Regions from separate parts of the Desulfotomaculum sp. genome, predicted to be linked through region 2. Evidence: riboswitches for the same ligand, from Rfam matches in the RefSeq annotation. Region 2 holds a riboswitch; the other holds the start of a gene.
What was found. Region 2 has a riboswitch for thiamine pyrophosphate ahead of AC1U9Z_RS06610 (HAD-IIA family hydrolase). Riboswitches for the same ligand answer to the same signal wherever they lie in the genome.
Positions count from the first base shown of each region.

Region 1 (16,368 bases), on a different contig from region 2:
CAAATCGATGACTGGGCATATGCTGGGGGCTGCTGGGGCCATTGAGGGGATTGCCTCGATATTGGCTGTTAAAAATAGTCTAGTCCCCCCCACCATTAACTTAGATAATATTGACCCTGCCTTTGACCTGGATTTTGCTCCTAACAAGGCAAAGGAAATGAAGGTTGATGTTGCACTTTCCAATTCCTTTGGGTTCGGGGGTCATAACGTTACCTTGGTCTTTAAAAAGTTTAATCTTTAGATCGTTGGTGATTCATATTGTCTAAACAGGACGAGCAAACCAATCGCCTGAAAACACGATTGGGGTTTAAATGGCATAATCCCACTTTACTAATACAAGCACTGACCCATAGTTCTTGTGTGCATGAAAGCAGAGGACATGGGCTATGCCATAACCAAAGATTAGAATTTTTGGGGGATGCCGTTTTAGAACTAATTATTAGTGAGCATTTATATAAACTATTCCCCGATAGAACGGAAGGCGAACTTACTAAAATGAGGGCTGCTTCGGTCTGCGAACCTTCGCTGGCTAAAGTAGCCCGGGGATTGGATCTGGGCCGTTGCCTGCGCATGGGGCGTGGTGAAGAGCGTTCCGGCGGCAGGGAGCGGCCATCCATCCTGGCCGATGCCTTTGAGGCGTTACTAGGTGCGATCTACTTGGATCAGGGGTTGGACATCTCCAGGGACTTTGTTTTGAATCAACTCAGTCCGATCATTGATGATGTTGTGGCGGGAAGGTTAGATAGGGATTATAAAACGGAACTACAAGAGATTTTACAACAATCATCCCCGGAACCTCTAACCTATACCATTATGGATGAAACTGGCCCGGATCACGATAAAACCTTTACAGCAGGTGTTATTTACCGGGGCGTAATTATTGGTAAGGGCAGGGGTCATTCCAAAAAAGAGGCTGAACAACGGGCAGCCAGGGATGCTTTTAAAAATATTGATGATATTAAGAAATCGAGTGCTAAATTAGTTGGACCCACCCGATAAAGAAGCGGTAACAGGGGGCAGGCGTATTGGGTTTAAAAAGATTGGATATTCAGGGCTTTAAGTCCTTTGGTGACCGTGTTAAATTGGAGTTTGACCGAGGTTTATCCGTGGTTGTGGGCCCTAACGGCAGTGGCAAAAGTAATATCTCCGATGCCATAAGCTGGTGTCTTGGTGAACAACGGGTCTCTTCACTAAGGGGCGGACGCATGGAGGATGTTATTTTTGCCGGCAGTTACAAGAGAAAGCCCATTGGTATGGCGGAAGTAACCCTAACCTTGGACAACACTGCCAAAATGTTCTCCTTGCCCTATGAGGAAGTATCCGTTACCAGACGTTTATATCGTTCTGGGGAAAGTGAGTATTTAATTAATAAGGTGCCCTGCAGGCTTAAGGATATCCATGCACTGTTTATGGATACTGGTTTAGGCCGCGGGGCCTACTCTCTTATTGGGCAAGGTAAGGTAGATGAGATTTTGAGCAGTCGACCCGAGGAAAGGCGCTCAATTATTGAGGAAGCTGCCGGGATCGTAAAATACCGTCATCGAAAAGAAGAAGCTTTACGAAAATTAGCTGTGGCGCAGCAAGATCTAAACAGAGTTTCAGATATCATTAACGAACTGGCAGGGCGCCTTGAGCCCCTGGCACAACAAGCAGCGAAGGCCAGAGAATATAAGGTTTTATCCGATCAAGCCAGTGCTTTGGCCTTATCTTTATATCGGAGAGACTGGGAAGACCTAACGATTAAGGCAGAGGATTTAAAAAGTCAACTGACAAAACTTAAAGAAGATTATAAGGATGAAAGACCAGCCATGGAAAAGGAACTGGAAATGGCCAAGTCTGAGCTCCATAAAATAGAAATAGAGATTAATGCTCTAAAAGAGAAGTTTCTTGGCTTCGTTAGCAGCATGGATCGGTTAAATAACAAAAATGATCTAATAACGGAACAAATTAATCACAATAAGCTTGAACAACAAAGGGTAGAGAAAGAGGTCCAGGAATCAACCGATTTGTTACAACGGCTAAATCAAGAATGGACGGAAGAAAAGGTAAAGAGTAAAGAGATTAAAGAATGCATGCGTGTTCAGGGAAAGAATGATTATGATGATTTGCTGAAAGAGATCGATCAAAACCTATTGAGCAAGCAGGAGTTATTCCAGAATCTTAATACAGATTTAATCGAGCAACTAAATAAGGTTGCCAACCAACGTAATTTACAGAGCCAGGCCAATGACAGAAAAGGGCAATTAGCCCATCGCTTAGAACACCTAAAAAAAGTGTTAGAGGATGCTCAAGAAAAGGAACAGGCCCTTGGTCTACTGATAGAAGATTATAGGAAGAAGACAGAAAAGCTTAATTTGGCAAGGCAGCAGGTTGAGCAGGACCATCATGGGTCAGAAGGGGAACTACATCGACTGCAGGAAGTGCTATCTCAGCTCCAGGCTAAACTAGCCACCGCTAAGGAAGAAATGGTTGCCAAGCATTCACGTTTAAAGGTATTGGAAGAAAGCCTTCATTCACATAGTGGTTTCATGAAACCAGTGCGGGAGTTATTAAAGGCCACCAATCAGAAAAACGACGGTTCTCTTGGTATCTGTGGTGCAGTGGCAGACCTGATTAAGGTACCCCGGGGATTTGAGACTGCCATGGAAGCAGCCCTGGGGGGAGCATTGCAAAACCTGGTAACAGAATCTTCCCGTCAGGCCAAGGAAGCCATTGAATATTTAAAGAGACATAATTTAGGCAGGGCAACCTTTTTACCCCTGGATTCCTTACGACCTACCCCCGCCGGCGATTGGGAGAAAAGGGCACTGGGTTTGCCTGGTGTTATTGGTTTGGCAGCGAATTTAATTAAAACAGAAGGCAAATATCGTCAGGTGGTTGAACTGCTATTGGGCCGACTGGTTGTGGTGGATACGCTGAGCAATGCCATCGAAGTGGCCAGACAAATGCAGCAAAGAATCCGCATTGTAACCCTTACCGGAGAGTTGTTCAGTCCTGGGGGATCCTTAACCGGTGGGGGAGCTGTCCGTAATGCGGGTGGGATGCTGCATACCCGTCGGGAAAGGGACGAGCTGGCAAAGGTTGTTCAGGTACTGCATCAAAAGGTAAATGATTTAGCCAGGGAGTTTACAGAACAACAACAACTCCAACAACAAGGGTTGGAGCGCAATAAGGATTTGCAACAGAAGTTAGTAATCTTGGGTTTAGATGTCCAAGCCGCTGCAATGGATTTAAGCAAAACCAGGGAAGAGTTGTCACGCACCAATGAACGCCGTCAGGAAAGCCACTATCAAATGCACAACATTGAACGAGAGATGGAACATTGGTCCCAGTCTGAAAGGGAAGCCAGCACAAAACGATCCCTTTTGGAAGGGGAGTTAACACAGTTGCAAGGGGAAATTAACCGAACCCAAGAGGGTCTTGCCAAAGCCAGGAACCAAAAGGCAGAACTGGAAAGCAAGGTAAATCAGGAAAAGGTAAGACAGGCTGAATTACACCAGGAAATGCTTGGTATACAAAAAATTATTAAGCGACTGGAAAAAGAAATGGACGAGCGAAGGACGACAATTACAGCGTCCCAGGAACTTCTCCAGGGTTTATGCAAGAGAAATGCTGAATTGGCACAACAGCAAGCACAAGTGACTTTGGATCTCAAAAGTTTACAAGAGGAGCATCGTAAAGCCAAGGCACATCTTAAGCAAGCCCAGGCTAGCCGGGAGACCGCGGCTAGTATGGTTGAGGAACAGGAAAAAACCCTACGTGCAAAACAGGAACTATGGTTGCAGACCAGTCAGAAGGTTCACTCCCTTGAACTGCAGCAGGCTCGGATTCAAACGGAATTAGAACTATTAGCTGAAAGGTTAAAGGAACATGCGATCGATGATCCAGCTCAAATGACGGTATTGCCCGCAGCAAATAAAAAACAGGTTCGCAGTGAATTACAACTGCTAAAATCAAGTATGGCGGAGATGGGTCCGGTCAATGAAAGGGCTGAAACAGAATATCAGGAAGTTGTAACAAGATATAACTTCCTGGAGGAACAAAGAGTTGATTTAGAAGAGAGCAGAAATTCCCTGGGTCAGCTGATCGATGAACTGAATCGGTTGATGTCCGGTCAATTTGAAACAGCCTTTAAGATCATCAATCAAAATTTTGCACGGATATTTGAGCAATTATTCGGCGGTGGTGGTGCCAGCATGAATCTTACCGAAGGGGATACGCTATCCTGTGGCATCGAAATTACTGCCCAGCCGCCTGGCAAAAAGAACCAAAGCCTATCCTTGCTATCCGGAGGAGAGAGGGCTTTAACAGCCATCGCTTTGCTTTTTGCCATATTAAAGTTTAAACCCAGTCCCTTTTGTGTGCTGGATGAGATAGAAGCATCTTTGGATGAAGCCAATGTACATCGGTTTGCTGAGTACCTCTGCCGTACCTCGGATGAAGTTCAATTTATTGTGATTAGCCACCGTAAAGGGACAATGGAAAAAGCAGATGCTCTTTATGGCGTAACAATGGACGAAACGGGAGTGACTAAATTACTTTCCATGTCCTTGGATGAGGCCAAGGGAAAGAAGAAGTTAGCCTAATACACGGACCTGGGTAAGGTTGACATGGTTCGATAGCAGGCATTATAGTAGGGACAGGCCCTGGCCAAAATATTGAGGTTTGAACTGGAGGTTTAACAGTGGGCTTTTTTAACAGGCTAAAAGAAAGCTTAAGCAAAACCCGCCATAGCTTTATTGAAAAAATTGATCAGGTGGTTACTGGTCGTAAGGGTATCGATGAAGATTTATATGAAGAGTTAGAAGAGGTTTTGATCCAGGCCGATGTCGGGGTCAATACAGCCATGATGCTGGTAGAACGAGTGCGTAAAGGTGTCAAGGCCAGAAATGTTCAGGAGGCTTCTCGCCTAAAAGATATATTCCAGGAGGAATTGGCATATTTAATGGGTGAGAAAATGACCCCCATTAAGCTAAGTGAGGACGGCCCCACGGTGATCATGGTGGTGGGGGTAAATGGTGTAGGCAAAACCACTACCATTGGGAAAATGGCCCATAATTACAAGGAACAGGGTAAAAAGGTCATGCTGGCAGCGGGAGATACCTTCCGGGCCGCAGCCATTGACCAACTTGAGATATGGGCTGAAAGAGTAGGGGTGGAACTGATCAAGCATCAGGAGGGTTCCGATCCAGGGGCTGTGGCCTATGATGCTGTGCATGCTGCCCGTTCCCGTAAAGCAGATATTCTTTTAATTGATACCGCTGGTCGTTTACATAATAAAAGCAACTTGATGGAGGAATTAAGAAAGGTTCACAAAATAACTTCACGGGAAATGCCCGGGGCGCCCCATGAGGTACTGTTGGTGCTGGATGCCACCACGGGCCAAAATGCCCTCAGTCAAGTTAAAGTTTTTAGCGAAGCGGTGAATGTAACCGGTATTGCTTTAACCAAATTAGATGGTACAGCGAAGGGTGGGGTGGTAACCTCCATCGTAACAGAAATGGCCATTCCAGTTAAGCTCATTGGCATTGGCGAACGCATGGACGATTTGCGTCCCTTTAACCCGAAGGATTTTATCGATGCCCTATACGGAAAATCGAAGGAAGACGAATCATAACAAATTATTTTTAAAACGTCTGGCGACGAAAACGAAAGTTTTGAGTGACATATTCAATTGATTATTATACAATAATTATCAATAATTATGACGTTACGTTGAAGCAAAGTAATAAATGATAAAAGAATCATACTACTTTTTGCGGGGGGACTCTTCGGAGTTGAGAAGGTAAAACCTGACCCTTTGAACCTGTTGGTTAAGACCAGCGTAGGGAGGCAAATCCGTTATACTATGTAATTGGGTGCTTTCCGAAATTTGGATGGCACCCGATTTTTGTTTAGATAACCTAATTCATTTTAAGGGTTATTATTCAATTTTATACAAGGAGGATTTATATTTGAAAAACGTATTAAGTATTGCGGGATCGGATTGCAGCGGCGGTGCTGGCATACAGGCTGATCTCAAAACATTTTCTGCCCATGGGGTTTTTGGCATGAGCGTGATTGTATCGGTGGTAGCAGAAAATACAAGCCGTGTCATCGACATACAGGATGTTACGCCTGATATGATCAAAAAGCAAATTGACGCCGTGTTCGAGGATATTGAAGTACATGCTGTGAAAATCGGTATGCTTTCTACACCGTCCTGCATGGAGGCAGTTGCAGAAAGGCTTCATCATTACAAACCGAATAATATTGTGGTTGATCCTGTGATGTATGCCAAAAACGGCTATCCATTGATGAATCCCGATGCAGTTAACACGCTAATCAGGGTCATTATCCCCTGCGCGGATTTTCTCACTCCCAATATTCCGGAAGCAGAAAAGATCTCACGCATGGAAATTAGCAATATAGGGGACATGGAGACCGCTGCCAAGAGGATTCATGAAATGGGCTGTAAAAATATTATTGTCAAAGGCGGACATGCTGTTGGCAATGCAGTCGATGTCTTATATGACGGTGAACGTATTTATCGTTATGAAACACATCGCATCAACACGAAAAACACACATGGCACGGGTTGTACCTTTTCTTCCGCTATTGCGTCCAACCTTGCTCTTGGACTTTCCGTTCCTGAAGCAATGGAACGTGCCAAGCGGTATGTAACAACTGCCATTGAACATTCCTTGCCGATTGGCAAGGGAAATGGCCCAACCCATCACTTCTATGACCTTTATCGCAATGGTTTGCGCTAAGCACAACATTAACAAAATGGTTAATGATAGGAGGAAATAAAAATGACAAATACAAGGGAAATGGCCCAACTGCTTACTCTTGTGCGCAGTCAAAGGCCACTTGTCCATCATATTACCAATTATGTTACAGTAAATGACTGTGCCAATATTACGCTGTCCATTGGTGCATCGCCCATCATGGCTGACGCCATTGAAGAAGCAGGTGATATGGCCGCCATTGCTTCCGCCGTGGTACTCAATATCGGAACGCTCAATAGCCGAACGATAGAGGCAATGCTGATTGCCGGAAAGAGCGCCAACCAAAATGGCATCCCTGTGGTATTTGATCCCGTAGGAGCCGGCGCATCTAAGCTGCGCAACGAAGCTGCCGCGCGCATTCTTAACGAAGTAAAAGTTGCCGTGGTGCGCGGCAATCTTTCGGAGGTTCGCTTTATTGCAGGGCTTTCGGCCAATACAAAAGGAGTGGATGCCTCTGAACAGGATGGCGGAGATACTGCGGAAATTGCCCGGAATTTGGCGCAAAGACTGGGCTGTGTAGTGGCAATTACAGGTGCTGTGGATACGGTTTCCGATGGAAAGAGGACCATGCATATTCACAATGGACATCCCGCACTTTCCGGTGTGACGGGAACAGGCTGCATGTGTTCGTCCTTGATTGGCTCCTTTTGCGGAGCGATGCCGAATCAGGCCTTGGAAGGAACCGTTGCGGCATTGCTTTGCATGGGTATTGCAGGTGAACTGGCTTATGAGAAGGCTGGTCAGGTTGGAAACGGCAGTTTCCATATCGGAATTCTGGATGCCATCAGCAAGATGGACGCAAATATATTGGAAGAAAAGATGAAATACCATGAAGTATAATGTGGACTATTCCCTCTATTTAGTAACCGACCGCGAACGAATGAACGCTCCTTCGTTGGCGGAAGCAGTGGAAAGTGCCATCCTGGGCGGCTGCACATTGGTACAACTCAGGGAAAAGACCGTATCTTCCCTTGACTTTTTTAAGATCGCCCAAAAGGTAAAGGGCATAACCGATCGCTATGATATCCCACTGATCATCAATGACCGAGTGGATATTGCCCTTGCTGTTGATGCCGCAGGTGTACATGTTGGACAGAACGACCTTCCCGCAGCAACAGTCCGACGAATCATCGGACCGAATAAAATTCTTGGTGTATCTGCTGCCACTTTGCAGGAAGCGAAACAGGCACAGGCTGACGGTGCAGATTATCTCGGCGTGGGGGCCATGTTTGCAACAGAGACAAAAACAGATGCACACCTGGTATCGCTGGCTGAGCTTGGACAGATACGCAGCGATGTATCGATTCCAATTGTTGTGATTGGCGGTATCAATAAAGCGACCATACCAAAATTTATTGGTACAGGAATAAATGGCTTGGCTGTGGTTTCCGCTATTCTTTCGGCACAGGACATAAAAGCTGCGGCAAGAGAGCTAAAAAATCTGTCCTCATAGGAGAAAAGGAATGATTGATTTTCAAGCGGCTATATTTGACCTTGACGGCACTCTCCTTGATTCCATGGGTGTTTGGGAAGATATTGATGTTGAATTTTTAGCAAAACGAGGGTTGTCCGTTCCGGATGATTATATCAATGAAATTTGTGCCCTTAGTTTTCAGGAGGCGGCTGAATATACCATAAAGTTGTTCGGGTTTTCAGAGGAACCAGCTGCCATCATTAACGAATGGAATGACATGGCCCTAGCCAAGTATAGTCATACTGTACGAATGAAGCAGTATGCAGGAGAGTATTTGAGTAAGTTAAAGGCACGCGGCACCAAGCTTGCTGTAGCCACAGGTCTTCCTCCTGTTCTTTATATCCCTGCTTTGCGAAATAACCGAATACTTGATCTTTTTGATGTCCTGTGTTCAACGGAGGAGGTAGCACGAGGAAAGGAATTTCCGGATATTTTTCTCTACGCGGCTGAAAAGATGAAAGTTGCGCCTGAAAATTGTATTGTATTTGAAGATATTTTTCCCGCTGTTTGCAGTGCACGGGAAGCGGGAATGAAAGTCTATGGTGTCTATGACAAATCTTCCGCAGCATCTTGGGAGAGTATTTTAAAGACAGCAGATGGCGTCCTTTATGACTTTCAATTTGCTCCGATACCTGTTTAGAAAGGCTTGGCCCGCGCCCTTAAAGGGTACAATCGAAAGGTTACAGGCAAGCGAGCCGGATGCGATCATCATTAAAATCAAAGGACGAGGAATAATTTATTAATAATGAGAGAATCCTATCCTTGAAATAATAAAGGAGGGATTATCTATGCCAGATGTAGCATGCACTGTTTCTAACTGCAAATATCACTCAGAAGGAAACATATGCTCAGCACAACAGATTATTGTACAAAATGACGGTCAGGGCGGCGGCATTAAACCGAATGCCGACCTACACAGTCTTTCCCACACACCTGCCAACAGTGTTGATGATACCTGTTGCCAAACTTTCAAAAATACTAATGGCTAAATAAAAGGGGGCTATGTGAAAACATAGTCAAGCAAACCGTCTAAAACAAAAGGTTTTAGGCGGTTTCTTAATTTCTATTAAGAAATAACTGGTAAAATATATGTAGAAAAATAAAATAGCTTTAGCTGCACCAGAGCTAAACAAATTTGAGATATGTTTTTAACATCTCCAAGATGGTTCTTATCTTGCCCTTACAGAGCAGAGAAAATTCTACTGCAAATAGATAGCCACACTCATGGCAGAGGCCAGCTATTTCCACACATCTGCCACAGAGGTATCTTTGCTTGTTTTCAGATACGATACACTGGTAGCAGGGCCTTGACCATTCATTTTTTAAATAAGCATCAAGAGCACTGGGTAAATTGAAAATGGGCAGCTTATCTTTCAGCATGCTTTTTATGGCAGTAACCGCGATTTGTTTTTCTGCATGGCTTAAACTTAAAAATTCGGTACCTTGATAGGGCGTGTGAAAGTTAAAGGATATAGAATTTATTTTGGGATGTTTTTTGGCTAGTTTACATAGGTTTTCAATGTCGTGATAATTTAATTTGTTAATGGCCATGTAGATGCAGATATTGCAATGATCTGTTTTTTGCAAATTCTGCAGAATCAGATCATAAGTATCCCCCCGAATCGAATTATGAGCTTGCTGTGTTCCATCCAGGCTTAGAAAAATAACATCCGCTTCGGGGATATTTAAGTCGATGGTCCCGTTGGTAACAATATTGACCAGGTAGAAACCCATTTCCTTTGCTTCCCTAATTAAATCCCGGACGGTTTTTCCCGCCTCCTGCCAAAGAAGCGTTTCACCGCCGCAGAAAAAGAGAATCCGAAGGCCCTCTTGATAAAAATTGATCATTTCTTTCCTCGCTTCTTGATAGGAAAGCATTTGGCCGGTAATGTTGTTAACGGCACAGTGCTTGCAATGTAAATTGCAGGAGTCTGTTAAGATGATCGTTCCCAAGATCGGCTGCCGCCGTTTAAACAAAATGGTACGAAGCCCAAAGAGAGCAAGGGATAGAAAGTGTCTTGTTTTCATTTGGCTGTCCTCATAGCTTTATTTCCTCAATCCAGGGTTGTTGCATGGACTCCGCCCATAAGTGGTTTAAATAATAAAGGGAGTACTGTTTTTCTACATAATGGTAGGCAAACCGTCCCCAATCAGTTAGTAAATAGTTAGAACCTTGTTTGCTGCATAATCTAAATAATTTGAGCAGGCCCAAAAGAAGTCTGAATTCCTTTTCGATATTTTCGTCAAATAGCTGCTGGAACCGCTGGGTATCGATAACCCCGTCGTAGCAGCGCCAAAAGATCCAGAAGATCATTTTTTCTCTCTTGTTCATGGTATTAACCAAGTTAATGGGCATTCTTTTTTGCTGGAGAGCCCGGATATATTCATCTACATGGAAGGTATTGAGGTAAAAATAGTTTCCGAACAGAGAGGTAGCCCCAGCCCCCAAACCGATAAAACTTTCTCTGGTTACCGAGGTATATCGGTTATGCTGATCTTTACCGTAAGTCCAGACAGAACTCCTTTCATAACCATGTTCCTGCGAGATGGTATCGATGAGGTTGAGTATTTTACCTTCCTGAATTTCAGTAAACCGGCGTAAGCCTTTTTGCTTTATTTGTTTGCCCAGGTTAGTTAGGGGGAAAAGGATGAGAGGATAGATGGAAAGTTGGTCTATTTTATAAGAGTAAACCCTTTGCAAGTCGTATGTAATATCCTCCATGGTTTGCCCTGGTAGATTTGTCATCATATCAACATCTACACATTTAAAATGGAAATGGTTAACCATGGATAGCATCTGGTCAATGTCGTGAGAACGATAGTTTCTCCCCAACTGTTTGAGTATTTGATCGTTAAAAGTTTGAACACCCAAGCTGATTAAATTAATTCCCAGCCTTTCGAGTTCCCTAAATAATGCCTCACTGGCATCATGCGGGTGAATCTCTATACCAATATCCCCTTGAAAATGATAGTTATCCCGGATGAATGCAAGAATTTCTCGGAGTTCAGATAACAAAAGGCTTGGCGTACCACCTCCAATATAGACGGAGGCGATGTTTTTATTGCTGAGATGCTCTTGATAGAGCATTAGTTCTTGGAGTAGGGCCTCTTTGTAGGCCAGAGCCTTGTTCCGATCATAGAGTACCTTATTATAAGGACAGTAAGGACAAAGGGTTTGGCAGAAGGGGATATGAATATAGATGCCCGTTTCATGATCGATTGTGTTAAAATCAACCATCTTTTCTTGATAGCCTTTGAATAAAAATTTATCTTTCTTTCCGATGATTCTTCGAAACAGGTCGGTAATCAAGCTTACCCCTCCCTTTCACATAATTCTGTTAATCTTTTTTGGATGTACGCAAGATCAAAGGAGGAACAGACGCGTCTGTCTTGCTGGTCCAAAATTCGATAATGTTGGCTGATGATGTTTTGCTGAACGATATAATTACCTCTTTGCTCTGTATGCTTCCACCAAATTTTACCGCCCAGAGTAGGTTCATAATTATCTTCATAGCTATTAAAAGCAAGGGAAAGTACTAAATCGTGGGGGTTTCCCCCTAAGGCCATTTGGATAATGTCACTATCCTTAAATAATACAGCCACTGCCACCGCACCAGTCCAACCTAAACTAGACCGGCCCTTTTCTATTTGGACCAAAGTCTTTTTTGATACACCGATAATTTCGGCCATTTTATCCTGGGTGAAGTCTTTCTCATTACGGATCAGCCTAAGTTTGTTATCAATAATTGTAATAAATTCGGTTCTATTCAAAAGCACCACCCTTATTTTCAATTTTAGTGTAATTTTACACTTTTTATTAACATATGTAAATGGAATTTTAAACCAAAAAGATTTAGCAATGCACCAGCCATACCTTATACTGGATACAGTGGTCCTGCTTAAACAGGATGCTAAGGAGGGCACGCATGGAGAAATGCAAGGATCTAATTAGCAGAGGTGCAAGGGATTAGACTGAGACCAGTGTAAAGGATGGCCTCGCACAGATGGCTAGTCGGTATCTGTTTTTCGATGGGTAGATGGGGCTAACCTTTCTAAATGAAGGGAAGATCCTTCGCTATCATTCAGGATGACATAGATAGTGGTTTTTAAAGCCCAAAGGCCCAAGGCCTTATCTTCGGGATGCTAAGGGCTAAGAGCTAACAGCCGGCCCTAAAGGAATGCCCTGCCAAAGGCGGACGGCTGATTTGTTGACCATACTTGAAAAATCAATTAGAATTGGAGGAAAGCATATCCAGCAAGGAGAATATTTCAAGTTTGTATATACCATTCTAATCATTAAGAATATAGTGAAAGGAGAGTCATTATGAGCGTTCGGATTGCGATAATTGGTGGAACGGGGGTTTACGATCCTAATATTTTAGATAATATTAGAAATGAGAAAGTAGTCACCCCCTACGGGGAAGTTGGCCTGAAAATAGGGGACTATCAAGGTAAATCCGTTGCTTTTTTAAATAGACATGGAGCAGGTCATTCTGTACCTCCACATTTGGTAAACTATCGGGCTAACATTGCTGCCCTTAAGGAACTGGGTGTTAAGAGTATTTTTGCCACAGCAGCAGTGGGTTCTTTAAACCGGAATATGGCACCGGGCCATTTTGTCTTTTCAGATCAGTTCCTAGATTTTACCAAAGTGCGTCAAAACACTTTTTTTGAGGGCGGCAAGCAAGGCGTTGTTCATATTGATATGACAGATCCCTACTGCCCGGAATTACGTAAGGTATTATCATCTGCAGCAGAAGAGTTAAGCTTAACGTATCACCAGTATGGGACCTATGTTACCTCTGAAGGACCCCGCTTTGAAACTCCTGCAGAAATAAATATGTTTAAACTTCTAGGTGGCGACCTGGTGGGGATGACCAGTGTGCCCGAGGTTGTTTTGGCTCGGGAGAAGGAGATGTGTTACGCCAATATTTCGATGGTAACAAACTATGCCGCAGGGATCTCGCCAACTAAGTTAACCCATCAAGAAGTATTGGATGTAATGGCTGAAAACGCTGGAAACCTTAGAAAACTTGCCATGAAAGCAATCAGCTTAATCGATGCCGAAAGGGGTTGTCTGTGCCAGGAGGCATTGGAAAAGCTGACGAAGGAGTGATTTGCATGAACGCAATTATTTGGCAGAATAACCAACTAAAGTTACTGGATCAGACTAAATTACCCGGCACCATGGAGTATATTGCATGCAATGATTATCGTACGGTGGGAGAAGCCATTAAATGTTTATCCGTTCGCGGGGCACCGGCCATTGGGGCTGCGGCGGCCTATGGGTTAGTAGTTGGTGCCCAACAGGTTGAAGCGAATGATCGAAAGACATTTTTAGAAAAGCTGGAAGCCATTGCCGGGGAACTAGGTGCCACCAGACCAACAGCGGTAAATCTTCGTTGGGCTCTGGATAGGATGTTAATGAGGCTAAATACTGCCCCAGAGCAGGACACTTTGGAACTAAAAAAAATCATGTTGGAAGAAGCCCATGCCATCTATAATGAGGACGTGGAAAGCAATCGAAGGATGGGAGCATATGGCCAGGAGTTATTGCCCGAAGAAGCCAGGGTACTTACCCATTGCAACGCCGGTGCTTTAGCAACGGCTGGCTATGGCACGGCCCTGGGGGTAATCCGAGCTGCCCATGAAAAGGGTAAAAAGGTCAGTGTTTATGCCGATGAAACCAGGCCATTGTTGCAAGGTGCCAGACTAACTTCCTGGGAAATGGTACAGGAAGGTATTCCGGTTACCCTGATTACGGATAATATGGCCGGCTATTTGATGTCGAAAAAAATGATTGACTGTGTGGTGGTGGGGGCTGACAGGATTACTGCCAATGGAGACGTGGCCAACAAGATTGGAACCTACGGCGTGGCGGTTTTGGCCAATCATCATAAGATACCCTTTTATGTGGCGGCACCCTTGTCAACCATTGATATGAGTCTTGCTTCGGGTGAAGAAATTCCCATTGAGGAAAGGGATGCTAAAGAAGTTACGCATCATGGCGGGCAGCCCATGGCCCCGGATGGGGTACAGGTATGGAATCCTGCCTTTGATGTCACACCAAACCCATTGGTGCAAGCGATCATTACCGAGAAGGGTGTTATTTTGCCACCCTACCAAGAGAACCTAGCTAAAATATGTAAAAGGCAGGAGGTCTAGTATGCCAGAATACATCGTAAGAGATATTAACCTAGCTCCTTCGGGCAGGTTAAAGATTGACTGGGTTAGTCAACATATGCCGGTATTAAATGAAATTCGCTCCCAATTTGAAAGGGAGCAACCATTTAAGGGTTATCGGGTGGCTGTATGTATTCACCTGGAGGCCAAGACTGCCTATTTGGCCGAGGTATTAAAGGCCGGTGGAGCCAAGGTATCCATTGCCGGTTCCAACCCTTTATCCACCCAGGATGATGTTGCTGCTGCCCTGGCAGTGGCTGGAATTAACGTGTATTCCTGGTACAATGCCACGGAAGAGGAATACTTTGATCACCTGCTGCATTTAATTGATGACCAGCCGGACATTGTTATTGATGATGGTGGTGACGTTGTTCAACTGCTTCATACCAAGAGAACAGAGGCTGCTGCCCGGATTATTGGCGGTTGTGAAGAAACAACCACCGGCGTATTGCGCCTGCGTTCACTGGCTAAGCAGGGCCAATTAAAATTTCCCATGATTGCGGTAAATGATGCTTATTGCAAGTATCTTTTTGACAATCGATATGGCACCGGGGAGTCTGTCTGGTCTGGTATTATGAGGACCACAAACCTGATTATTGCCGGCAAAACAGTGGTGGTGGCAGGCTATGGTTGGTGTGGCAAGGGTATTGCCATGCGGGCCAAGGGTATGGGGGCTAAGGTCATCGTAACCGAGGTAGATCCCGTCAAGGCCATTGAGGCCTATATGGATGGTTTTCACCCCATGAACAGTATGGAAGCTGCTAAACTGGGGGATATTTTTATTACCGTCACTGGCTGCAAGGATATATTTACTGCCAAACACTATCAACTGATGAAAGATGGGGCTATTCTTTGTAATGCCGGCCATTTTGATGTTGAGGTTAACAAACTCGATTTAATGTCTCTGGCCACCTCACGCCGCATTGTCAGGAAAGATATTGAAGAGTTTACCATGGCGGATGGTCGTAAAATATATCTATTAGCAGAAGGGCGTCTGGTAAACCTGGCTGCTGGTGATGGACACCCAGCAGAGATCATGGATATGTCCTTTGCCCTGCAAGCCCTAAGCGCCCGCTATGTTTTAGAAAAAGCTAAGGATTTGTCCAATGAAGTATATGTTGTTCCTAAAGAAATTGATGATCGGGTGGCAAATCTAAAACTAAAATCTCTGGGCGTAACCATTGATATACTTACCCCGGAACAAGAGGCTTATATTAATGAATGGAATCATGCAACCTAGGCGGGAAGATAGATGAAGAAGGATATTGAGCAAGTAAAACAGACAGTGGCGAGGCTGGGCAAAAAAATGTTGGAGTCTGGACTGGTTGCCGGTACCTGGGGAAATATCTCCTGTTGCATGAAGGGAGAAGGTTTAGTGGTGATAACTCCCAGTGGCATGGATTATGCTGCGATGCAACCCTCTGATATGGTGCTGCTGGATCTCACTGGGCAAGTAATCGAGGGAAGTCGCAAGCCATCCAGTGAGGCACCCTTGCACCTGGCAATTTATCGAAATAGAGAAGATGTAGCGGGGATAGTACATACCCACAGTGAAGTGGCAACCGCCTTTAGTGTTTTAAGGGAACCTATTGAACCAGTGGTGGAGGATGCCGCTATGTTAGTTGGCGGTCCTGTGCAGGTGGCTGACTATGCCTTGCCGGGAACAACTGAATTGGCTCAACACGTGGTCGCAGCTTTAGAAAACCGCTATGCCGTGTTGATGGCCAATCATGGCCTGGTGGGTGTTGGTCGAAGGGTTGAAGAGGCTTTTACAGTCTGTCAGGTGGTTGAAAAGTGTGCAAGGGTCTATGCCTGGGCTAGGGCCCTGGGAAAACCTGTGATTTTACCTGAACATGATGTATCGATGCTGAGCAGGATGTATCGTAGCTCTTATGGTCAGCCTCAAAAATAGATAGCACCCCTCTAAAGGGGAGCAGTTTT
Region 1 is NZ_CEVWQM010000003.1:52,463-68,830, reverse strand. It holds gene fabF (beta-ketoacyl-ACP synthase II) at 1-241, shown strand, start outside; gene rnc (ribonuclease III) at 259-999, shown strand; gene smc (chromosome segregation protein SMC) at 1,026-4,586, shown strand; gene ftsY (signal recognition particle-docking protein FtsY) at 4,685-5,617, shown strand; TPP riboswitch at 5,751-5,849, shown strand; gene thiD (bifunctional hydroxymethylpyrimidine kinase/phosphomethylpyrimidine kinase) at 5,955-6,752, shown strand; gene thiM (hydroxyethylthiazole kinase) at 6,795-7,610, shown strand; gene thiE (thiamine phosphate synthase) at 7,600-8,223, shown strand; gene AC1U9Z_RS02355 (HAD family hydrolase) at 8,234-8,884, shown strand; gene AC1U9Z_RS02350 (DUF1540 domain-containing protein) at 9,033-9,233, shown strand; gene AC1U9Z_RS02345 (radical SAM protein) at 9,370-10,272, opposite strand; gene AC1U9Z_RS02340 (coproporphyrinogen-III oxidase family protein) at 10,283-11,554, opposite strand; gene AC1U9Z_RS02335 (helix-turn-helix transcriptional regulator) at 11,557-12,015, opposite strand; gene mtnP (S-methyl-5'-thioadenosine phosphorylase) at 12,569-13,360, shown strand; gene mtnA (S-methyl-5-thioribose-1-phosphate isomerase) at 13,366-14,409, shown strand; gene AC1U9Z_RS02320 (adenosylhomocysteinase) at 14,411-15,667, shown strand; gene AC1U9Z_RS02315 (class II aldolase/adducin family protein) at 15,680-16,339, shown strand.
Region 1: it holds a riboswitch for thiamine pyrophosphate, as region 2 does, so the genes downstream of both, thiD (bifunctional hydroxymethylpyrimidine kinase/phosphomethylpyrimidine kinase) here and AC1U9Z_RS06610 (HAD-IIA family hydrolase) in region 2, are expected to answer to the same signal.

Region 2 (16,368 bases):
GATTGGTTATATTGTCATTTATGCTGCCTTGCCATACTGATTCGTTTTACTAGGTTATGTTAAAATTGTAATAATAAGAAGCAACATCTGAAACTATTATTGAAAAGGATGGCCGAAAATTGAAATCATATACTACTTACAAGGTAACAGAGGAACATGCTGGTTTAACGGTGGAAAAATATTTAAAGGACATTTTACAATATTCCGGCAGAAAGATTCAGAAACTAACCCACCGTAAGGGCATTCGATTAAATGGTAAAACAGCCTTCCTACAGAAAAAGGTTAAGGCGGCTGATACCTTAAGCGTCGTTCTTTTGGAGGACACGACTTACGGTGTCCAGCCAGAAAAAGGTATTATTGAAATGCTCTATGAGGATGAACATTTAATCATCCTGAATAAACCGCCCCAACAACTTGTTCATCCCACTGGCCGGACCACGGGTGGTACCTTGGCAAACTATTTAGCCTACTACCTAAAAGAACGGGGCCAGTTAAATACCATCCGCCCTGTTCATAGGCTGGATCGGGAAACCACCGGCTGTGTGATTTTTGCCAAGGATTCCCGCAGCCAGTTTATTCTTGAACAACAATTAAAGGAAGGCAGCCTCAAACGTACCTATTGGGCCCTGGTGAAGGGGGTAATCTCTCCGCCCTCCGGTACGATTGATGCCCCCATTGGGCCACACCCAACCCTGCCCAATCGTCGGGCTGTCACGCCGCAGGGTGAGCAGGCCATCACACATTACCGGATCCTTCGCACCTCCGAGGATGCTTCTTTATTAGAACTATCCCTGGAAACCGGCAGAACCCACCAAATTCGCCTGCATCTAGCCCATCGGGGCTGCCCCATCCTTGGTGACCATATGTATGGTGTGCGTTCACCTTTGATTAACAGACAAGCTTTACATGCCACCTCTGTAAGCTTTATTAACCCCCAAGACAACCGTCCCTTGACGGTCAATGCACCCTTACCCAAGGATTTTGCTCAGGCCTTGGATAATTATAGCAAATAGAAACAGCTGTTCATAGAAGGGCAATTTCTTTCTGATGTTTTTATTGACTTGCAATAAATTATTATGGTAAAATATATGTTTGATATTTACTGCCCCGCGTGGTATACTGATTGTAGTACGCAAGGGGGTGGGTTTTATGTTCCAGGTTGGTGACAAGGTTTTTTACCCTATGCATGGGGCTAGTGTTATCGAAGCGATTGAGGAAAAGGAAATACTTGGGATTAAGCGGCCTTATTATGTCATGACGATCCGGGGTATGCAAGTAATGTTTCCTATCGAATCTAAACTAGGAATTCGGCCAGTTGTGGACTTAGATATACTTGAAGATGTCATTACCACTTTAAATCAGGGAGAATCCGATCTAAACCTTAACCCAAATCAAAGATACCGCAATAATATGAGCAAAATGAAGAGTGGCGATATCTACCAAGGGGCCCAGGTTATCCGTGACCTAGTACGCCTGGGTAAAAAAAAGACACTGGCCGTAGGAGATAAAGCGATGTTGGATAATGCTCAACAAATATTGCTTAGCGAACTAGCCCTTGTAAAAGGCATCGCCCAAGAGCAAGCCATAGATTTACTGAATGAGGTTATTGATAGTTGATCTTAAAATCCTTTATGCCAAAAAACTGTCCCTAACAAAGGTTAAGGACAGTTTTTTTATTACTGTTTAACCATATTCCCGGCTTGGGGTCCGCGCTTGCCTTTGCTCTTAGATCATTTTGATCAAGCGTGCGTTAATTTCCTCAAGGAACTGTCTGGTATTGACAACCACCTTTTCCCCCTCGGCAAGTAGGGCCAAATCCTTCGTCATGACGCCTTGTTCGATTGTATCTGTGGCCGCCTTTTCCAGGGTGTTGGCAAACCTTACCAAGTCCTTCAGCTTATCTAATTCGCCCCTTTTTCTTAGGGCTCCTGTCCAGGCAAATAAAGTTGCCACTGGGTTGGTTGAGGTTTCTTGCCCCTTGAGGTGTTGATAATAGTGTCTGGTTACGGTTCCATGGGCTGCTTCATATTCATAATGCCCCTGGGGTGAGACTAAGACCGATGTCATCATGGCTAAGCTGCCAAAGGCAGTGGCCACCATATCCGACATGACATCTCCATCATAGTTTTTACAGGCCCAGATAAAGCCACCGGAACTACGGATCACCCTGGCCACAGCATCATCAATTAAGGTATAAAAATACTCGATTCCCTTTGCGGCAAACTGATCTTTATATTCCCTGTCATAAACCTCCTGGAAGATATCCTTGAAGGTATGGTCATATTTTTTGGAAATGGTATCTTTCGTGGAAAACCACAGATCCTGACTTTGATCCAACGCATAGCTAAAGCAAGCCCTGGCAAAACTTTCCACCGAACCATCTAGGTTATGCATACCCATGAGAATACCAGGGCCGCCAAAATTGTGGATGACTTCTTTTACCACTTGGCCATCTTCCCCGGTAAAAACCAATTCTGCTTTACCCTTTTGTTCAACCTTTAATTCGACATTTCGATAAATATCACCGTAAGCGTGCCTGGCAATGGTAATGGGCCTTTCCCAGGTTTTAACGAAGGGTTTAACATTCTTAACAATAATGGGTGCCCGAAAAACGGTCCCATCTAAAATGGCCCGAATGGTTCCATTGGGGCTTTTCCACATTTGTTTTAGGTTATATTCCTCCACCCGTTGGGCGTTGGGAGTAATCGTTGCGCATTTAACCGCTACGCCATATTTTTTAGTTGCCTCTGCGGCCTCTACGGTGATTCTATCTTCCGTTTCATCACGTTTTTTGAGACCCAAATCAAAGTACACCGTTTTTAAATCTATGTATGGAACTAAGAGAATATCTTTAATCTGTTGCCAGATTACCCTCGTCATCTCGTCGCCGTCCATCTCCACCAACGGGACATTCATTTGAATTTTTTCCATGACTGCATCCCCCTAACCTTATTCTATGTCTAAGGTATTATACACCATCTATAACTATAAATGAACGGCTCCCAGGCATGCATGCATAATACATAGGGTCAGGCTTGCAGTATTGCACCACTAAGCCTGGGCCACATCCACCCACTTTGCTTCGGTAAGCTCTGCCAATTCATCAACTTTTATTTTTACCGCAGCATTTGTTGCCCCCGCCGCCGGAAAAACATGCTCATAGGCCCGGAGGGATTGATCCAAGTAAATGGGTAACGGCTGCTTTAGACCAAAGGGACAAACCCCGCCAACCGGATGCCCTGTTACTGCTAACACTTCATCAATCTCCGGCATTTTGGCTTTGGCTTGGAAAGCATCCTTAAATTTCCGGTTATCCAACCGCTTGTCCCCAGCCATCAGCACCATCATGAAATCATCCTTAACCTTGAAAAGTAATGACTTGGCAATCTCACCCGGGGTTACCCCTAAAGAAGCCGCAGCCTTGGCCACGGTACTGGTATCCTCAAAGGTGAGTATTTCCACGCCTCCTCCTCTCTGCTGAAAAAACTCCACCACAGCTTGTACAGACATAGTCACTTCAACTCCCGTTTTATTCCTTTAAACTACTATACTAGCAAGGTCTAACTGCGTCAATTTTTGCCGGAATTTACTGGCCTTCTTTTAAAAAAACCAGAAAGGGGTCCGGCCTGCCGTGCTGCGAGCCTGACCCCAAATGCCTTCGGTTAATCCCTTTGTACCTTTACATAAAAGGTCCGCCTCCTAGGGCCATCAAACTCACAGAAATAAATCCCTTGCCAGGTCCCCAACAGGAGCTGTCCATCTGCCACCGGAATTGTTTGGGAGGCCCCCAGGGTACTTGCCTTTAAGTGGGCAGCCGAATTCCCTTCGGCGTGACGGTATTGAGGATGCTCCCAAGGGTAGACCTCAGCCAATCGCAGCAACAGATCCCTTACTACATCCGGATCGGCATTTTCGTTAATGGTGATACCAGCTGTCGTATGGGGACAGTAGACCGTCACAACCCCATCCCTAATCTTTTCTTGCTGGATCACTGCTTTAACTTGATTGGTAATATCAATCATTTGGTCACGACTGACGGATTGCGTATGAATTTTATGAAGCATAAAAACATCCCCCTTACGCCACTATTTACCAGGCCGTTTACCGGTTAAAGGCTTTTATATTTCTGTACACTATAATAAGGACTTAATTAAAACAGGGGAAAAATAAGATTAAAAATAATTCTGCCCTACTTTTCCCGTAAATCGATTTGAAACAAATAATTAATCGGATCTAATGATACGATACCGATGGATTGAATCGAAACATCAATGGGGCGAAAAATCTTTAGGATTTGCTCAAGTACACTTGGTATGTGCTCCGTAGGAGTTTCCAGCGAGAGCGTGCAGTGGGGATACCAAGACTGAGGCTTATAATAATCCCACCCTTGCTCTTCAAACTCCTTAAACAACTGGTGAAAATGCCGGTGTATTTGAAATAAACGGTCTGTTAGGTTCGGTGTTAAAAAAATAGCCCCTTTATTATGAGGAAAAATACCAATCTGAAGCAGCTTTAAATCAAAGGAATAAACACTGCTACTAAGGGTCTCCAATCGCTTTTTGGCTACTTCCAAATCGAGATCATCATAGATAGCCAATGTAATGTGGGGTCTGCCGTTGGCGCAAGTGAGACACTTGCCCTTTTCCAACCTTTCCAAACTCCTCCAAATACTCGTTATATAAGTCTCCGCTTCCTTATTAAAGTATAGATTTATGGCGTATGTCATTCATTACCTCCGGTTGATCATTGCTTTCTCTTTAATTTCTTGAAAGGACTATGCTTTCTCCTTCTAGGTATAAAAAAATACGCCCACACTTACGATATTTTAACCATTACGGTGGTACGGCTCATCCTATTAAAGATAGCGGCGAATTTATTAATATAGTAGCATCCGCTCCATCTGGGAAATGGCTGCGGACCCCATCACATCCATAATTTGTCTTTACAAACAATTGATCTATGAATTACAATTTACATAGCATAAATACTTGGCTAGGGGTGCCGAACGGCTGAGAGGAGATAACTCCAACCCTCGAACCTGATGTGGCTAATACCACCGTAGGGAAGCTTACCGTTTTCAGTTGAGAAGCTTACTTTCGGTAAGCTTCTTTTTTGAGCTTTGCCCGCACAAGCTTAGTTAAGCCCCTACTATTCTGATAGGAAGGGGAAAACGAATGATTTATACTACCCAAATGGATGCTGCTAAAAAAGGAGGGGATTTCCCTGTTAGCAGAAAAATTTGATGTTTTCTTATTTGATTTGGATGGCGTTATCTATATCGGCGGTAAACTGCTCCCCGGTGTAAAGGAAACCCTGGTACAACTGCGCAAGCTAAATAAACGTATCTATTTCTTAACCAATGACCCGATCCCCACACGACAGCAATTCGTCGAACGATTACAAAGTCTTGGTCTAGAAGTTCACTTGGACGAGGTAATTTCCAGCGGTTGGACCACAGCCAAAAATCTCAGCTTAATGAATATACGTTCTGTCTATGTATTGGGAAGTGAAGGTCTAAAAACGGAGATCCGGCAGTTTGGAATAGAGTTGGTGGAAAATGGTCCCTGCCAAGCTGTGGTTGTGGGGCATGATGATCAACTTTCCTTCGGTCATATAAGCCAAGCCATTCGGTTGATTAACCTGGGTGCCAACTTTATTGCCACCAACGTCGACGCAACCTTTCCCGGCCCCGAAGGCCCTTGCCCAGGAACCGGTGCCATCGTTCGTGCCATTCAGACCTCCTCTGGTAAACGTCCGGTCGTCATTGGGAAGCCCTATCCCCCAATGTTTCGCACAGTCCTTGATCATCTAGATCCCAAGCTAGGGGTGGCCATGGTAGGGGACAATCCCTATACCGATATCCTAGGGGCTCACCAGCAGGGAATCACGGCGATTTTCTGCTCGGACAAGGCCATCGCTTTCCCTTCCCCTAAGGATTTCCGCCTTCCGGATGCCAGAATCTCAAACCTCAGAGGAATTTTTAACCCTACAATAACGGCTCGTCCCTGGGACAAGCCCACCTATGCCTGGCCAGAAACCGTTGAACCTGCTGTGGCAGCCGTGATTTTTGACGAGACTGACAGGATTCTTTTAATTAAAAGAATGGACTTTAATGTGTGGGGCTTGCCCATCGGACACATCGAACCCGGCGAGACCGTGCAGGAAGCTATTATCCGGGAAGTCAACGAAGAAACCGGCCTACAGGTAACAGTGAGCCGGTTCATCGGAGTTTACTCAGACCCACGGTTCCTCGTGGTGTCTCATCCTTCGGGTAAGGTAAGTCATTACATTACATCCTGTATGGAATGCAAGATCGTTGGGGGGCATTTGAGAGCAGACGGTGTGGAGACTGCGGAGGTTGCCTTCTTTAAGCTGGATAACCTACCGACCAACTGCCTATCCCTACACGGTGAATGGCTAAGGGATTTACTGGGTCGGAACAACACCGTGGCGATAAGATAATGTGGTCCCTATTATGATAGAGGGGTAGAAATTCAACTGTTAAAAACAAAAGGACCGAACAGTTCGATTTTCACTGCTGCCGGTCTTTTTGTAACAAATCATGCTAATTCTTTACCTCTCCTTTAAGGTATTGTTCTTATTTAAGGGGAAACACAATTTTTGTTAAAAGTTCGCTTTCGGGCACATCCATCGGAGAATTATAGTAAAACTCGTAAGCCACTCCCGTGGGTGTATAACCATTTTCATCGATCCACTGCATCATTGCGTTATAAACTGGCTCCGTTTGATCGTATGGGCCCTTATAAAGACAGGATACCCTCTTCCCTGCCGGGATTTCATTTGGCTTAATTTCACCTTGCCCTGCAAGGGGTTTTGCAACCGGGAAGCCCATCTCCACATCAAGATCTTGCATATCCATGTTGTAATACCCTGCAAAGGGCGCGTCTAACGGTTTCTCCCCTACTTCGGACAAATATTGAAAGATCGCCTGATATGCTTTGCCTAACTCCTGTGGCAGGTTCCCAACAGCAGTCCTTGTACGCATAGAAAGTACCGGTTGGGCCGGTTGCTCCGTTAATTCAAATTTGTAATTCATAAAATTGCCCCCTTTAGCTTTTTGTAGATTATACCATTGGGAACATGACAACTGTATGTCATGTTTCGGTTGTATATTTTTTATAAATTTCTTTCGATGTTTCTGCAAGAATCGTTCGAATGCGGGGCGGGCTGACAACCTCCACGCCGGTCCCAAAGCTTAAAAGAAACCCATACAGCCAATTGTTTTCAGGGAGCAAGACATTAACCATCATCCTGCCGTCCTCATGCATCCGAGTATCTTCACCGAACCACTCCTCGACAATGCTTTCCATCTCTTTCTCAAAAACCAACTCCAGGGATACCAAATTTTCTGGTTTTTGCCATTCACTTTCCCAGGGAAACTGCTCCAGGGATATTTCCCTCGATTTATAGGCGGTTTCCAAAACAACCAGTTCTTTTATCCTTGCCAGCTTAAAAAGCCGAAAGTCCCGTCTTAGTTGACACCACGCATAGAGGTACAATTTTTGTCCTTTTAAAACCAGCGAATAGGGTTCTACTCGGCGGCTTGTCCTCTTCCCTGTTGAATCTGTATAGATAAACTCAATCTCTCGCAAGCTTTCTATGGCCTTGCGTACAGCTACTACTTTTTCTTTAAGGAGACTGTTTCCTCCCCAGGGGGACAAGTCAATTACAAGCTGGTTTACCTTTGTATTGAGCATCTCAAGCTGGGTTGGGGATAACGTATTCTTGAACTTCTCTAATAAAACTTGATGCTTGTGATCCGGTATGGTTTCGGCTACTCCTTTTAACGTCGTTATAATTGCAGCCATTTCGTCTTCAGTCAGTATACTCCTGTCTAAACGGTAGCCTTCTGCTATTCCTATCCCGCCGTTCACTCCCTGATAGGTCACAATCGGTATCCCTGCCAGGTTTATTGCATCTATATCCCGAAGAATTGTCCTCACGGAAACTTCAAACATTTCAGCAAGTTCTTTTGCCTGAACACGTTCCCTTCTAAGTAGTATGACTAAAATAGAAATCAGTCTGTCGATTTTCAATCAATCACACCCTTTTAACTAACCGATTACTAGGTACCAAGCCTTGATCCGTATCCGGTTTTTGATGTTTTTTATTTTGTCATCGGCTATCAAAAGACGGATGCCTGCCCAAGGTGTTTTGTTATCATTCATCTGCTCATAGTTTTCAGCTTCGATATCCTGCTTTATTATATCGATAGCTTCTTTAATATCCCCCGCCTTCAGGATAACAACTTCTTTATCCTCCCTGACTCTAAGTTGGAACGGCTGATCATTTTTTCGATATCCGAATGCATCCACGCTGAAAACCCCGTAACGGTGCTTTTTATATTCTTTCGATTCATAAATGGATTTCAAAATACTTGTTGTAGTTATCATAATCAATCGTATAACTCCTAGTTAGCTGACTATCCTCTTCTAAATGATATACTAAAACCATCTCTCTTACTGATTTTTTATCACTTTATTTTGTGCTCTATCAGCGGGCTTTGCATTATAGATGGAAGCCAGACTCCTTTACTTTTGCTTGCTTTTTCATCTAATTCATCGTGGGGTCAGGCTTACCGCATTGTATTTTTATTTTACAATCCTGCAAGCCTGACCCCTTCTAGTTCTTCTGGTTAAAGTATCTCTACATACCCCTCCGTTCCATTTACCCGAATGATCTGTCCATCTTTAATTAATTTAGTGGCGTTTTCGACACTTACCACCGCTGGGAGTCCATATTCCCTAGCAATTACAGCCCCATGGGTCATTAGACCGCCCACTTCCGTTACCAAGCCTTTAACTGATACAAATAGCGGCGTCCAACTGGGATCGGTAAATGCCGTGACCAAAATATCGCCCTCGCTTATAGTTGCGTCCGCCATCTTTAAAACCACCCGTGCACGGCCTTCGACGATACCGGCTGAGACAGGCATGCCCGGCAAAGCACCCGGAGGAATATTGCCAATGGTGTATTGACCGGATATGATCTCACCATCAGATGTCATTACCCGGGGCGGTGTCATTTTCTCATATGCCTGGTAATCCTCTTTTCTCTTAGTAATGATGCTATAATCCAGTAAATTCGTACGAACCACCTCTCGGAGTTCATCAAAATATAGATAATAGATGTCCTCCTTCTCCCGGATGATTCCCTTTTGCACAAGTACAGCGGCCTCTTTTAGCAAGGCTTGTTTATAAATGAAGTAACGTTGAATAAAGGCATATTTAGGATATTCCCGATAACCAATAAAATTCCGCAATAGACGGATCATCTTCTTTGTCTTTTTGGCTTTACTTTTACCCCCGGGCAATTTTTCCAAGTGATTCATAAGCTCGCGTTTCTTCTGCTCTGCTTCCTGCAGCCCTTGCTGAAATTTAAGGCCACTGGCATGGGGGTCAAAATTTTTTATATTGCCTAGAATCATGGGAATAAGTGCTGTGGGTTGTTCACTCCAACGGGTTCTGGTGATATCAATTTCACCGGAACAACGCATGCCATACTTTTTTAGATAGGCCTGGATGGATTTGCTGACAGCATCCCCGCCAGGAATCATGGCCAAGTCCTCAAAAAAGGTCTTATCATCGGCATGATGAAAATATTCAATTACCGCTGGAAACGGACGGACAACATCCGATACATCTAACAGGGCAAGCCCCATTTCCGATGTGATGTTGTTGGCTACTGATTGGGAAAGTGTGTCTGCTGCACTCTTTTTGCCCAGCCACTTCTCCATTTTCTTGTTAAGCCAATCTGCCGCATATACACCAACAAGAATAATACCCATACTGTGAGGGCTATACATGATTTCTTTTAGTTCCTTATGGTCCTCTAAAATGAATGCAAATAGCTCATCGCCACTTAGGTTGGCAATCCTCTGCTGTAGATTTCTGATTGATGCCTCATTGTTCGAAATAAGCTTTTGAACAATCGTGGCATCATTTTTAAAGTAAATCCTCAGGGCCTCAACAGGAAGTGCCCAGGATAGCTGCTCTGTACCCAGCCTAAAAGCTCTTTTACCTTTCGGTAGCGATTGCATAAATGCCTTTCGCTTCGTTAACCTCGAGAGCGCGTTATTCATCAATGGGTCACTCTTGTTCATGGTACGGAGCAGTATCTTTCGTCCAATGGGCGAGGCCAAGTCGTGTGTTAGGTCCATAAATAGCCTGCCGCCGGCTTTGTAGAATGGAAAATCCGATGATAAAATCTGAAAGAAGGACATACCCAATGGTTTGATGGCATCTGTCATCATTTGCCCATGGCCTATGGATAGATACACATGGTTCCTTCCATCGTTAACTTGCGGTATCGGGTATAAGGTAGTGATGGGACGGCTCTGAACGATAAAAAAGTCATCTTCCAAAAGACACCATTCAATGTCTTGGGGACAGCCAAAATAGGCCTCGATCTTTCTACCCATAAGCTCCAGTTGTAAAATTTGCCGGTCTGTCAATGTCGGCTTATTTTGCTGTTCGGGCTCAATCTCCCGTTCCGCCGTGCCACCTTCTCTTAAGGCATAACTGGCCAATTTCTTGGTGGAGATCTTCTTATCAATGATGGTGCCGCCCCTCACCTTATAGATATCAGCATTTACCCGGCCAGAGACCAAAGCTTCACCCAGCCCAAAGCTGGCATCAATGGACAGCACCTTCCTATTGGCGGTGACAGGATCGGCCGTAAACATAATCCCGGATGCTTGGGGAAAAACCATTCGTTGGATAACCACGGACAGATAGACCTTACGATGGTCAAACCCGTTCTGCATACGGTATATCACCGCTCTGTCTGTAAACAGGGAAGCCCAGCATTTGCTAATATGCTGCAGGATAGCATCCTTTCCGATAACGTTCAAATACGTATCCTGCTGACCCGCAAAGGAAGCCGACGGCAGATCCTCAGCGGTAGCACTGGAACGCACGGCATAGGTATTTTCCTCACCAAACTTTGAAAGATAGCGAAGGGTTACTCCCGCGATGTCCTTTGGGATCCCTCTCCCTTCGATATACCTACGTATTTTTCCACTGATATCCCCGATTCTTTCCCTGTCATCCACCTTTAAATAGGATAGTTGATTCAGCAATTTATTAAACTCCCCATTATGACCGATAATTCTTTGATATGCCTCGGTGGTGACACAAAAACCTTCCGGCACCCGTATTCCCTCAATCCTTGAAAGTTCACCCAAGTTTAAGCCTTTGCCACCGACAAGCGGGAGCTTTGTTTTGTCAATTTCCTGGAACTCAAGTACATATGAATTCATACAGGCAGGCCTCCCTATCTCAATCATCATCGGGGTCAGGCTGGCAGGATTTATCACAGTTTAGGCCAATACTGCCAGCCTGGCCCCGATGTTGCTTTGTTGCACTGTTATTCGAGCATGTGCTGCGTGATACAATGGCTGCGCCACCATCAGATTAACCCGAATGTATGGGTCCAAAGCTTTCATAATCTCCATGGCCACAGGATAAATCGGCCGGTCGGTGTTGTATATTTCGGGGGGCCACTGCAGCCAGATGGCCTGCTGCTGATCAAATTCACCAGGAAAGGTGTAAGACTTAGAGGCAGCCTGAGGACTGGGTTGAACGCTTTCAGGTTCTTTATTGGCCCGATGGTTTAAGTTACAGCCGTCAATTATCACCAATAGGCAAGTCAAACTTAGCAGAACAATTACGTAGTGTCTTTTCATTTAAACCTATCTTTGGTTTTTTAGTTAATATAACCATCGGTAATATAATTATTATTCTTGGAAGGAAGTTCTTTGATTCCGATTATAAAAGGATTTTGATAGGGTTTAATGGACAATGGGTCTGGTTCAATTTTTGTACCATGTTACTTTGATAAAACATTTGAGCCACCATTTTATAGTACTTGCCAGTTAACCTCCGCTTCCTCATCAATTCTATATCCAATTTCACTGTTTCTTAAATCATAACTTCTTTTTACCATCTGTTGCCAAGAGATGCTTTCAGAAAACAGTGTCAATTGGTTTCTATTCGGAAAGTATCTCTCTACGAGTCTTTTCTCCATACTTTCTTGAGATTCATAGGAACCATCTGATCGTATATTCTTCACATCATATCCTAATTTATAAAACTCCCTCGCCACCATGATATTTCGATGACAAGTACTTGGATCTTTCTCTGCACACATGAACACAAAAGTGTAATTCGATTTCGTACCTGCTTCAATTTTGCGAATACCCTCTAAAAAGTTATTTGATTGGGTATACAAATTAAAATCTAAATAGCCATTCTTATAATATTTTTTGTCTTCTTGTCGTGCTCCAAATTCCTTCCTATAGTTTCTATAAATCATTCCTGTTGAGCTCAATAATTTTTCTAGGTTTTTTTGATTGTACTCTTCATAGAATTTCGAAATTGGGTTACTTCTTACATCAATCAAGCTGTTTATTTTATATTCTTTAAGAACTCTAATAAATTCATTTATCTTGAAACCCGCATAGCCAATTGTAAAAACCTCTTTCATCTAATCACCACCAGAGACTAATTAGAAATTTTTTTACGATACTATACACTAATAAAAATACTTTTTGTAGGCCGAATATGATTGGCGTCTTCCATATTTGGTATCAGGCCCTTGGACTCCTTTGCTCATTTTTTGCCTAATTTAGAAATACTGGGGCTAATTTTTTAGATTTTTTAATTATCCAATATCTCCACAAACCTTTTTGAAGCTGGAGAAAGGGATATATTCTTTGAGAAACAAAGCCCGATACTCCTTTTGGGTATTTCCTCCACCGTTTTAACCTGGTATAAACCCCCGTTTTTTAAATATTCCTGTGAAAACTCTTTAATTACGCAAGCAATACCTAAGTTTATTTTTGCAAATTCTAATAATAGGTCATGGGAGCCAAGCTCAATTTCTGAGGTGATTTCAATATCCTTTGATAAAATATATTTTTCAACATACTGTCTTGAATTTGACTTAGCATCAAGTAATATTAATGGTAATTTTGATAATTCTTCAAAACTTAAAGGTGTAGAAAGTATATTCTTGTATTTATCACCACAAACAAAAATATCTTGCACATCCATACATCTTTTTATTTCTAAAGAAGAGTCTTCAATGGGAAAATTACAGATGGCAATATCAATTGTCCCTGACTTTAACATCGCACAAAGTTCTAAAATTGTTCTGTTCACAATTCTTAGCTTAATATTGGGGCATTCATTGTGAAATTTATCTAAGTAAGGTAGTAAAAAATATCGAAATATAGCATCCTCTACCCCTATTTTTAAATCTCCCAACATTATGTTTTTAGATTCTAATAATTTTTCTTCGCCTGCATTAATTAAATTCATAGCAGAATTTGCATACTCAAAAAGGAGTTTCCCTTCATTCGTAAGAATTACTCCCTTCGATGTTCTTGTAAAAAGCCTTACCTCAAGCTCCCCTTCCAGCTGCATAATTGCTTGACTTACAGCCGGCTGCGTCATATGTAGTGCTTTTGCCCCTTTAGAAAAGCTTTCACATTTAGCGACTTCACAAAAAACTTTATATAAATCTAATTTACTGATCACATAAGCTCTCCTTATATCACCCATTATATATATTTATTTTACTTATATCATAAAGATATTGTATAGTACAAGTATAAGTGTTAAACACGCACTTATCTAAAATTGAAAAGAAATAAGGAGATATAAAATGGAAAGAATGGTCGGAACTGTCATTAGAGGCCTGCGTGCCCCGATTATCAATAAGGGGGACGATATTACAGAAATAGTTGTCAACACTGTATTAAAGGCTTCAGAAACAGAAGGCTATTCCATTAATGATAAGGATATTGTTACTGTAACAGAATCCGTTGTAGCCCGTGCTCAAGGAAATTATGCAACTATTGATAATATTGCAAAGGATATCCGTTTAAAGTTTGGCAAGGATACGATCGGAGTAATCTTTCCTATTTTAAGCCGTAACCGCTTTTCTATTTGCCTTCGCGGTATTGCAAAAGGGGCTAAGAAAATTGTTTTAATGCTTAGCTATCCCTCGGATGAGGTAGGCAATCACTTGGTAGATATCGATATGCTTGACGAAAAAGGTGTTAACCCTTGGACAGATGTTTTAACTGAGGCAGAATTCCGTGGCTATTTCGGATATGAAAAACATATTTTTACTGGTATTGATTATATTGATTATTATAAATCTATAATTGAAGAGTATGGTATTGAATGTGAGATTATCTTCTCAAACACCGCAAAAACCATTTTAAGTTATACAAAAAATGTTCTGACTTGTGATATTCACTCAAGATTTAGAACTAAAAAAATATTAAAAGCAAGTGGCGGAGATAAAATTTATAGCCTCGATGATATTTTATCAACTTCTATTGATGGCAGTGGTTATAATGAAGCCTATGGCCTTTTAGGTTCAAATAAAGCAACCGAAGAAAGTGTTAAGCTTTTCCCACGTAATTGTCAATCTGTTGTGGATAGTATACAAGCTATGCTTAAAGAAAAGACAGGTAAAGCTGTAGAAGTTATGATTTATGGCGATGGCGCCTTTAAAGATCCTGTGGGCAAGATTTGGGAACTGGCTGATCCTGTGGTGTCGCCCGCTTATACAGCAGGACTTAAAGGTACACCTAACGAAGTTAAATTAAAATATCTTGCCGATAATAATTTTGCTGATTTAAAAGGGGAAGAACTTAAAAAAGCTATTTCAGAATATATTATCAATAAAGAATCAAACCTGGTAGGTGCTATGGAAGCACAAGGCACTACCCCACGACAACTTACGGATCTTATTGGGTCACTTTCCGACTTAACCTCAGGCAGCGGAGATAAAGGTACCCCTATCATCTATATCCAAGGCTATTTTGATAATTATACAAAATAATGAAACCACCCGCGTGGTTTCCTACGGGATCATCCCTCATGGGAAATAATATAGGTAAAGTAACGCCGTAGTATTTGCTGCGGCGTTCTCTGCTCTTTCAGACAAAAAGCGGATTAAACCTGAATCAGCTTATCCGTGGACATGGAATCGATCACCTTGGGGCCGGAGGGTAAGTTGAAAACCGGATGATTGCAGCGATTCATCGTAAAAACGAGTAAAGCCGTCAACGGTAAGTTTGAACAGTTGTTGGGGCTGTACATCGAACAGAGATACCATCCATCCAGCGCCGACAAATCCAGTGGCAACGGCAAAAATTCCTGTTGGGCTCATTAATTTTTCTAGGTTTTTTTGATTGTACTCTTCATAGCTAGTCAAGTCCCTCTTCGTTTCAAGGATGCCATTGATATTTAGCTAAATCGATCGTCCCATTTAAACCGACTTCAATCCCTTCGTTCTTTAGAATCCGCTCTTGCTCATTATAGGACTCTTTATTTTGCAGGGCGATCTTTCCCTTTGCATTAATGACCCGCTGCCAAGGCAGGTTGTGCCTTCTGCTCATAGAATGAAGTATACGGACGACTTGGCGGGCGGACTGGGGGCTTCCTGCAAAGCCTGCAATCTGCCCATAAGTCATGACTCTGCCTCTGGGTATGCTTCGTATAATGTCAATTACTCTCTCGGTAAAAGGTGTCATTCTAAATATCCTTTCTATACATAAGTTTTATTTTAGAATGCTCTATTAACTAAAGTATAAGAGGCTAGCCAAAACACGGCTAGCCTCAAAACTTATCTTTTAATATAAATTTATAGAAGGGCCTATAAATTTCACAATTTTACATATTATTACCATAATTTTTTTAAATTCTAGTTCTACAATGAAAAACATGAGGTGGATTTCTGCCTGGAGTAGGGGTAACCTTTGTGGTTATCCTTTTATTCATTGGACGGAATTTAGATCCAGCCAAAACAATTAAAGGAGCTGTAACTCATGAAAAAAAGATTCCTTACATTCGTACTGACGGTAGCTATGATAACAGTAATCGGCCTAGCGGCGGAAGCAGGAACAACTACAAAGCAAATCACCATTACCGATCAGGATACCCAGATCTACGTAAATAATAATGTCATCCGTTTACAAGAAAATGAAGAACCTATTCTTTACAACGGCAGAACCTTTGTTCCTATTCGGTTGGTTTCGGAGGCCCTCAACCAGACTGTTCAGTGGGACGGAGCAAATAAGGCAGTGAAAATAACAGGCAATACGGGGACATCAACCGACGCATTAACTCAAAAGGATTTAGAAATTCAGAATCTAAAACTGCAAATAGAAAATTTAAATAATACCATAGCAACTCTTGAGTCTTCTGCCGATGATGATGATAAAATAAGTGATTTAGAGGATGATTTAGCGTCCGATTATGATTACCTAGAAGATGTAAGGATTGATGCTATTCGTCTAGCTGGCGATGAAGATGATATCGATGTTAC
Region 2 is NZ_CEVWQM010000008.1:54,784-71,151, forward strand. It holds gene AC1U9Z_RS06580 (RluA family pseudouridine synthase) at 120-1,013, shown strand; gene AC1U9Z_RS06585 (CarD family transcriptional regulator) at 1,150-1,617, shown strand; gene AC1U9Z_RS06590 (NADP-dependent isocitrate dehydrogenase) at 1,726-2,931, opposite strand; gene AC1U9Z_RS06595 (YbaK/EbsC family protein) at 3,052-3,510, opposite strand; gene AC1U9Z_RS06600 (secondary thiamine-phosphate synthase enzyme YjbQ) at 3,663-4,064, opposite strand; gene AC1U9Z_RS06605 (2'-5' RNA ligase family protein) at 4,190-4,726, opposite strand; TPP riboswitch at 4,985-5,082, shown strand; gene AC1U9Z_RS06610 (HAD-IIA family hydrolase) at 5,197-6,462, shown strand; gene AC1U9Z_RS06615 (GyrI-like domain-containing protein) at 6,599-7,057, opposite strand; gene AC1U9Z_RS06620 (helix-turn-helix transcriptional regulator) at 7,116-8,057, opposite strand; gene AC1U9Z_RS06625 (hypothetical protein) at 8,076-8,420, opposite strand; gene ppsA (phosphoenolpyruvate synthase) at 8,657-11,281, opposite strand; gene AC1U9Z_RS06635 (hypothetical protein) at 11,342-11,707, opposite strand; gene AC1U9Z_RS06640 (DUF488 domain-containing protein) at 11,881-12,507, opposite strand; gene AC1U9Z_RS06645 (LysR family transcriptional regulator) at 12,681-13,562, opposite strand; gene AC1U9Z_RS06650 (coenzyme F420-0:L-glutamate ligase) at 13,690-14,880, shown strand; gene AC1U9Z_RS06655 (hypothetical protein) at 15,010-15,255, opposite strand; gene AC1U9Z_RS06660 (MGMT family protein) at 15,269-15,574, opposite strand; gene AC1U9Z_RS06665 (copper amine oxidase N-terminal domain-containing protein) at 15,869-16,368, shown strand, end outside.